DNA from 2 places in the Paenibacillus amylolyticus genome. Region 2 is predicted to be linked to the other one. Evidence: predicted binding sites of a transcription regulator. Region 2 holds the regulator's gene; the other holds the start of a gene.
What was found. Region 2 encodes LexA, which represses DNA repair genes until DNA is damaged. Its sites were predicted from a motif close to CGAACATATGTTCG; they were not measured.

Region 1 (4,600 bases), 1.4 Mb from region 2:
CTTTGATCACTCACCACGTGTACAGGAGGATGCTCAATGAAGGCAGAAATCATTGCAGTTGGCACAGAGCTACTGCTTGGACAAATCGTCAATACCAATGCCAGATACCTATCCCGTGAATTGGCTGCGATGGGGATCGATGTATATTTCCAAACGGTGGTTGGGGATAACCTGAACCGACTTAGTGAAGCTATTCGCATTGCGCAGAGCCGTGCAGACGTTATTTTATTTTCCGGTGGCATCGGACCTACACAAGATGATCTGACCAAGGATGCGCTCGCAGCTGTTCTTAACCGGAAGCTGCATACAGATCGAATGGCAATGGACAAAATTGAGAGCTTTTTCAGAGATCGTAATGTGGATATGACAGAGAATAACCGACGTCAGGCGATCGTTATTGATGGCGGAACACCTCTGGCCAATGAAACGGGCCTCGCGGCAGGAAATGCGATTTCTGACAATGACAAATATTATGTTGTGATGCCTGGACCACCTAAAGAGTTGATTCCAATGTTTGAACAGGAAGTCAAACCTTGGCTGTTCCAGCATGTACTCACAGAAGAGATGCCGATCTATTCCCGAATGCTCAAATTCGCAGGTATTGGTGAATCTGCTCTGGAAGATCGACTTCTGGATCTGATTGACGCGCAGACAGACCCTACGATTGCTCCTTACGCGAGCGAAGGCGAAGTTACGGTACGTGTCTCCACAAAGGCTGAGAGTGAGGGAGAGGCGAAGCTGAAGCTGGATGCGATGGAAGTTCAGATTCGGGAGCGTTTGACAGAACATCTCTACGCGAACGAGGATGTGCCTATAGAGTACACGATTGTAACTATGATGTCTGACATGGGGCTGACGCTCAGCGCTGCTGAGAGCTGTACAGGAGGGCTTGTCATGCAAAGTCTGACCTCTGTACCCGGAAGTGCGTCAATGCTCAAAGGTGGAATTGTTTGTTACTCCAATGAAATTAAAGAAAAGTTGCTGAATGTGCCTCATGATTATCTGGAAGGTGAAGATGCACCTGGGGCGGTAAGTCCAGAGGTTGCAAAAGTGCTTGCTGAGCAGATCCGCATGATTGGCGATGCTGATTTTGGCTTGGCTGTTACCGGTGTAGCTGGACCGGGATATTCGGAACGCAAACCACCCGGACTTGTCTTCATCGCTCTTGCTGAACGTGGAAAAGAGACGGAAATTCATGAGCTGCGTATTAATGGTAATCGCGAGACGGTTCGCATTCGTTCAGCCAAAGCGATTCTCTATCGCTTATGGCAAAAACTTGTGGCGATGGATTGATTAGTTAATAGCTTCGATTGCATTTACAGTTCCAAGCAAGTATAATTAAGGAAGACGGAAGAACCGTAGAATTAGGCTTTACAGCCTTGTTTACGGTTCTTTTTTCTGTTTAATGGAAAGTTTCCTTGAGGAAGAGGCGCCTCGGCCTTTACAAAAAAAACGAATGTATGTTCGAAAAAAAGCTTGGCAAACGTGTTAAAACAAGGTATCATTATCTTATAAACAGTAAAGGGTGTGAGCTTATTGTCAGACCGTCGTGCCGCGCTTGATATGGCGCTCCGTCAAATAGAGAAGCAATTTGGTAAAGGATCCATCATGAAACTGGGTGAGTCCACTCATATGAATGTGGAAATTATTCCCAGTGGTTCCTTGGCTTTGGATATTGCATTAGGAACAGGCGGCTTGCCTAAAGGCCGTATTGTTGAAATATATGGACCTGAATCCTCTGGTAAAACAACCGTAGCATTGCATGCTATCGCTGAAGTACAAAGAGCGGGTGGACAAGCTGCATTTATCGATGCCGAGCATGCTCTTGACCCACAGTATGCAAGCAAACTTGGTGTTAATATTGATGAATTGCTTCTGTCTCAGCCAGATACGGGTGAGCAAGGGCTGGAAATTGCAGAAGCTCTTGTACGCAGTGGTGCAGTAGATATCGTCGTTATTGACTCTGTAGCCGCATTGGTTCCAAAAGCAGAGATTGAAGGCGAAATGGGCGATTCACACGTTGGTTTGCAAGCGCGTTTGATGTCTCAGGCGCTGCGTAAACTGTCTGGTGCAATCAGCAAATCCAAAACAATCGCAATCTTCATTAACCAGCTTCGTGAGAAAGTCGGCGTTATGTTTGGTAACCCGGAAACAACACCTGGTGGTCGTGCTCTGAAGTTTTATTCCACAGTACGTCTGGATGTGCGTCGTATTGAGAGTATCAAATCAGGCAATGACATGATTGGTAACCGTACTCGTATTAAAGTTGTGAAAAACAAAGTGGCACCTCCGTTTAAACAAGCGGAAGTGGATATCATGTATGGCGAGGGTATCTCGAGAGAAGGCAGTATCATTGACATTGGTACAGAGCTGGACATCGTTAATAAAAGTGGTGCTTGGTACTCCTACGAAGGCGAGCGTTTAGGACAAGGCCGTGAGAACGCAAAGCAGTTCATGAAAGAGCATAAAGATATTGCTGACATCATTGAACAAAAAATTCGTGTAGCCAGTAACTTGGTTACTGCAGTTCCTGCGCCAACTAGTGAAGAGCAACAAAAAGAAGCAGCAGAAGAACAAGAACTGTTTGAAATCAACGAGTAATCTCTCAAAACCTCCCTTGTAGGGAGGACCCTGAGGGTGTTCCCCACTGGACTCCGTAAACTTATCTGATTGAGCTTGGATCAATCTGGATAATGGATTGTAGTGGGAGTACTCGTGCTGTCTAACAGCCCCTGTCCCAATGGACAGGGGCTGTTAGCACGCTAACTGTGGAGTAAAGGCCGGGTAGAGTTCCCGGTCTTTTGTATTATTGGTGTTCTTCGTCTTATCTGAAGGTGTGTTTGGCGTAGTCAGAATGAAAATGTTATGAAAGGGGAGACCAGAATGGATCAACATGACGAGGATTTATATGAAGAAGCAGAACAGGATGGCCTATCCCAATTTCCGGACAACGAAGAACTTATTATTACACGTGTAGAACGAACGAAGAGCAGGCAAGCTCGTTATCGAATCACTTTTGGCATCCACTCCATTACGGTTCTTGAAGATGTGATGATTAAATACAGGATGACTCAAGGTAATACGTTTATGAAGAAGGATCTGGAAGATATCATTCTAGCTGACGAGCGACAGCGGACGTATGCACAGTCTCTGCGTTTTTTGGAGCATAAGCCACGTACGCGCCATGAATTAAGTCAGAAACTTCGTCAGAAGGAGTTTGCTGCACCTTTGATTGAAGAGGCGCTGGATCGGCTTGAGCGGGAGAACCTGGTGGATGACGATCTATTTGCGAAGGAATGGACAAGACAGCGTATGGAGGGCAAGCGGAAGGGAAAACTGTGGATAAGGCAAGAGCTGCGTCAAAAGGGCATTGCCAATGATCTCATTGTTGAGGCACTAGAAGGGATAAGTACAGATGCGGAATTTGAGACTGCTTTGAGTGCCGGACGCAAAAAATGGAATCAGGTCAAAGGGGACGTCAAAGAGAAGAAAAATAAAACGCTTCCCTTCCTAATGAGACGTGGTTTTTCAATGGATATGGTGCGCAAGGTCGTGAATTGTTTAATTGAAGAAGATGAGGCTGGGGACCCTGAAGATGACGAAGCGTTGTTATGGGATTAGCAGACTAGAGTCTCTATACTGCATTCTCTTGACAATTTCTTTCGTCAAATACTAAAATGGACATGAGTCTGTAAGAAATGGACAACCCTTTTTCCTTCCAAAAAAGCGGTTTCGGTTTCTTAAGATTTATACCATTCTTAATTATGGGTTCGCTGGAAACAGTGAATAGTACGTGGAAACATGTACATGTGAAATGAAAATCGGCGGGGGATCGCCGTGAGTATTCGTTATTCCCAAACATATGTAAGGTTTGAAAACTGCAAATTGACCCAAGGAATGCCTTGGAGGAACCAACGAGGAGGTGAACAGTATGGAAATTGCAATCACGATCGCTCTCGTTGCAGCCGCGCTATTCATTGGGTTCGGAGTAGGATATTTTATTCGCAAATCTCTTGCAGAGGCTAAAATCTCTAGTGCGGAACAAGCTGCCGTACAAATCGTGGAGAACGCGAAGAAAGAGGCAGAAGCACTGAAGAAAGAAACGGTGCTGGAGGCGAAGGATGAAATCCATCGCATTCGCGCTGAAGCTGAAAAAGACACTCGTGAACGTCGGAATGAAATTCAACGACAAGAAAGACGATTGTTGCAAAAAGAAGAGTCGCTGGATAAAAAATTGGAATCACTCGAACGTAAAGAAGAGCAAGTGGCTAACAAAGAGAAACGAATTGATGAGACTCAGCAGCAGATCGAAATGATTTACAAAAACCAGGTGACAGAGTTGGAACGTATATCCAACCTCACCATGGAAGACGCACGCAGTATCATACTGTCCAACGTAGAACAGGAAGTTCGTCATGAGACGGCTCAAATGATCAAGGACATTGAACAACAAGCGAAGGAAGAAGCGGACAAAAAGTCCCGCGAGATTATTACACTCGCCATCCAACGTTGTGCGGCTGACCACGTAGCGGAAACAACGGTATCTGTTGTTACCCTGCCAAATGAAGAAATGAAAGGCCGGATTATCGGTCGTGAAGGA
Region 2 (4,600 bases):
TCCCCCTTATGTGTCTTTGTATCGGCTTACATAATTGCAAACCTACATTTCCCCCTATAAATTGTACACTCAAAATACCAGGAAGAAACCTAAATATCATAATGATATCATTAGGTTTCGTTAGTGTTTGAGTTTGCCTTGGTGGCCTTTGTCATTCTCATCATCAACAATCTCAATGGTATCCAGTTGTTGTCTGAAATTGCTGCGAATATTACTCAAATAAATCTCTCTTAGCTCGGCACGTTCAGCAAGCTCTTCCTCCGACAATCCAGTGGACTTTTGCTTACGAGCCAATTCGTTAATGCGTGCTACCAGACTATCTATATCCAAGCTTGTCCCCTCCAAAAATACAAAGTCATATTAACTTTGCCATTATAAAGGCTGCTTGTCAAGCTGACACGCGCTAACACTCATTGATGTGCATTTTATTCTGCAAATTGCGGTAGAGCTAGTACTTGTCCCACTTGGATGGAAGTTGTATGAAGTTGATTCACTTTCTTAATTGCTTCTATATATATACGTGTATCCATATTCGTCGGTTTATGTTCCAAAGAAATACTCCATAATGTTTCCCCTTGTGAAACAGCTATCTTTCCTCCAGGCAGAACAGCATTCTCATTGCCGGCAAATACAGTTAAAACGGTGCTGCATCCAATAAATATAATCATAGAGGTAATGACTACCTTTAACATCCATGAAGAAATCTTGAAACGCGCTAAAACCTTCTTGTAGTTCCCTATGTTAGACTTCACCAGTTCCGAATTCATTGGTTCATAAATGCTTTGATAAGTAGAATATCTCATTAAATACCCGCCTCCAAACGTTTGTTCCTATCTGTTGGAATCAATATAACACGAACACTTGTTTTGTTCAATAGATTTTTAGAACAATTGTTCGCTTCTTTTTTGAAGGAGAAATATCTTATTTCAAGTCCTTTTACAAAACATTTGCAGTATTATGCTCTGACTTTTGGACAATTTCTGTTCTATAAGCTAAAAAACACTGATTTAATGCTATTTTATTTAGAACTTATGTTTGTACGAACGGAGGTTCTATGTTATAATTTTCCCAAACGTTACTAAAATGGGGTTGATACGGTATGTCGAAGATATCCAGCAGGCAGCAGGCTATTCTGGAGTTTATACGAAATGAAGTCCGGTTGAAGGGGTATCCTCCTTCCGTACGGGAAATTGGTGAAGCGGTTGGACTGGCTTCCAGCTCAACAGTACATGGACATTTGGATCGTTTGGAGAAAAAAGGTTTGATCCGACGCGACCCTACCAAGCCAAGAGCCATTGAGCTTTTGAGCCAAGAAGAATCTGAGCATTCTCATCAATTTGCTCATAGCGTTGCACGTATTCCTGTTGTTGGTAAGGTTACAGCCGGGGTTCCAATCACTGCAACCGAGAACATTGAAGACTACTTCCCTCTTCCTACACATTATGTAGGCGAACAGAAAGTGTTTATGCTTTCGGTAGTCGGAGATAGCATGGTGGAAGCTGGAATCGTTAACGGAGATTACGTTATTGTCCGTCAACAGCAAACTGCTGATAACGGTGATATCGTCGTTGCAATGACTGAAGACGATGAAGCTACAGTGAAAACGTTCTATAAAGAGAAAGATCATATTCGCCTTCAACCGGAGAATGCGACCTTCGAACCTTTACGTTTGAAACATGTTAGTATTCTGGGTAAAGTCATTGGCCTTTTCCGAGATATTCATTAATATTTAACTTGAGTAACAAAACTAGATGTAATGAAATACGAAAGAGGTTATCCTGATCAACAGGACAACCTCTTTTTTTCATGTTTATGTTATTTTAGCGGCTAATTATTCACTGCGTTTCAGAACACTCTTGTGATGCGAGAACACATCAAAGCTCTGTTGTCCGTGATATGAGCCCATACCGCTCTCTCCTACACCACCAAACGGGAGGTAGTGTGAAGTCATATGAGAAAGTGTGTCATTAATACATCCCCCACCGAAGGATACTTGATTCAGAACCTGATCCTGCAGCTGCTCATCCTGTGTGAAGAGATATAGCGCCAATGGTTTTGGCCGGCGAACAATCTCATCTAGCATAGGATTCAGGTCACTGTACGTAAATACAGGAAGAATCGGACCAAAGATCTCTTCTTGCATGACAGCTGATTCCCAGTTCACATCTCCAAGTACAGTCGGCTCAATGAGCAACTGCTCTCGTACAGAACGTCCACCAATCAGCGTTTTGCCATCTGTTAGGAATTTCGACAACCGATCAAAGTTACGCGAGTTAACAATATGCGGGAAATCAGCGTTCTGTAACACATCGTCCCCAAATTTATCTTTGATCTCTGCGCCAATCAGATTGATCAATTCGTCATGAACTTGTTCATGTACAAGCAAATAATCCGGAGCAACGCAAGTTTGGCCTGCATTCAGGAACTTACCACGAACAATACGCTGGGCCACCAGCTTCAGTTCTGCATCGTTATGGACAATAGCAGGACTCTTGCCCCCTAGCTCCAGGGTTACAGGAGTCAAATGCTCCGCAGCTGCCTTCATAACAATGCGACCAACACCTGTGCTTCCTGTGAAGAAAATATAATCAAACTTCTCTTTCAACAATGCTGTACTGGCTTCAACTTCCCCTTCCATAACGGCGATATACTCCTGAGGGAAGATCTCCTGAATCAGATCATATGTCAGACGAGATACCGCTGGTGTTAATTCAGAAGGCTTGATAACTGCACAGTTACCGGCTGCAATTGCTCCAATCAGTGGACCAAAGGCCAGTTGGAAAGGATAGTTCCAAGGTGCAATAATAAGAGCCACTCCGTATGGTTCAGGGTAAATGGTGCTCACCCCATCCGGCATAGCCGAATTGGTTGGGACTTGTTTTGGTACAGCCCATTCCTGCAGGTGTTCTAATGCAAAATCCAGTTCACCCAGAACAATGCGAATCTCGGAACCGTAAGCTTCCGCCTCTGATTTGTTCAAATCTGCCCGAAGTGCATCTTGAATCCGTTGCTGATACTTTTCAATTCCTTTTCTAAGCTGTTGAAGTGAATTAATCCGATACTCAATATTTTTAGTTTGTCCTGTATAAAAAAATGTACGTTGATCTGTCACCAGTTGTTTTGCCTGATCCATATTAACATCTCCAATTAATTATTTAAAATTAAATTGTTTAAAATTTAATTAAAGTATACCTCTTCTATATGAAACTTTCAACATACAAATGAAACATCCATTTGTATGTATTTGAACGATGGTTGGAATTTTAAATGAGTGAATGCTAGTATTCCTTTCTATTTCATGGCTATCAGAATTTCTAAGGAAGTTTGATTTAAATCTTTTGCTTCAGACAGTTTAATATTAATGAAAAGTGAGTTTTGCGATTATCTAAATCGACGAACGAATATGTTTGTTATAAAGGTAAGCCTTGGTCACAGATAAACACAAAAATGTTACGTGGGCAAGTGAAGAAGAATCAGGGGACATGTTTTGGCAATTTGCTTTCAGATGATTTATCCATTCCCGGCCACAACTTCACAACGAGCAGATTTTAATCCAACAACTACATCTGAGAGCTGTCTTCGAAGAAAGGGTTAAATAATATCAAATCAACTTGTACTACTTCTATTAAAAAAAGTCATCTAGTATCTCACTCATCCGCTGCATTTCATGATCGTCCAAATCTGTTTAGATTGGATATACTATTTAATCAGTTGGAGGAATTTTTGGAAGTTACGTTAGTAGATCTGTAGGGGAAGAAATACAAATCACAATGTAATATATATCATAATTTTACATAGAATTATATGGTATTTTTAGAAAGTAAAGTTTTATAATTCATTCAAAAAAATTTAGGAGGTATTTACATGAAAAAGAAACTAGCCACAATTGGAGCGCTCACTGCTATAGTAGCAAGTATTGCTGTTCCAGCATCACTTGCTTCTGCCTCATCTTCTGTTCAAGGTTCTGTAACTGCACAAAGTGTTACGATTCAGGCGACGCAAAAATATGTGAGATATTCAGATGCTAACAATAAGTATGGAGATGCGAAGTATGTTCCAAAGACATATACTTATGCTGATGGAGTTTGGTATGGAGTACTCAATCTAGCATCTACTACCTACTCAAACGGATTATATTACGGAAACTATGAAGGTTACGTAACGAAAATGGAGTAATTTTGTCATCACAATAAAATTCACGTATATTAAATATAACAATACTAAAAGAAGGCTTCTGAATTCTAAAGTGTACCCTTTGTAAAGGACATTTCGAAAAAAAACTAGGCAACTTGTTGAAGCTGCTGTCTGTATTTTACAGGCGGCAGCTTTTTCAAATTCCATTGCCCTCGATAATGATTGTAGTACGTCATATAACTCTTAATTTCTCGTTTTACTTCTTCTAATGTTTCGCAATCTTTGATATTCGTTTCATCCTTAAAATGCCCAAAGAACGATTCTTGGGGAGCATTATCCCAACAATTGCCTCGACGTGACATGGATTGTCTTAATCCCATTTTCTTCACTACGGATTGGAATTGTGGTTTCGTATAATGAAAGCCTTGATCAGAATGGATCAACGCATCTTTGGTTAAATGGCGAT

Region 1: recA (recombinase RecA) is a predicted target of LexA. The motif match lies at 1,454-1,467, and genes of this name have one in related genera.

Annotation. Positions count from the first base shown of each region.
Region 1 is NZ_CP145892.1:2,601,058-2,605,657, forward strand. Features, by position in the region: gene V6668_RS11780 (competence/damage-inducible protein A) at 37-1,293, shown strand; gene recA (recombinase RecA) at 1,537-2,601, shown strand; gene V6668_RS11790 (regulatory protein RecX) at 2,884-3,621, shown strand; gene rny (ribonuclease Y) at 3,932-4,600, shown strand, end outside.
Region 2 is NZ_CP145892.1:4,017,582-4,022,181, forward strand. Features, by position in the region: gene V6668_RS17835 (DUF896 domain-containing protein) at 121-330, opposite strand; gene V6668_RS17840 (LysM peptidoglycan-binding domain-containing protein) at 426-803, opposite strand; gene lexA (transcriptional repressor LexA) at 1,100-1,726, shown strand; gene V6668_RS17850 (aldehyde dehydrogenase) at 1,832-3,133, opposite strand; gene V6668_RS17855 (hypothetical protein) at 3,865-4,176, shown strand; partial or broken gene V6668_RS17860 (IS3 family transposase) at 4,281-4,600, opposite strand, start outside.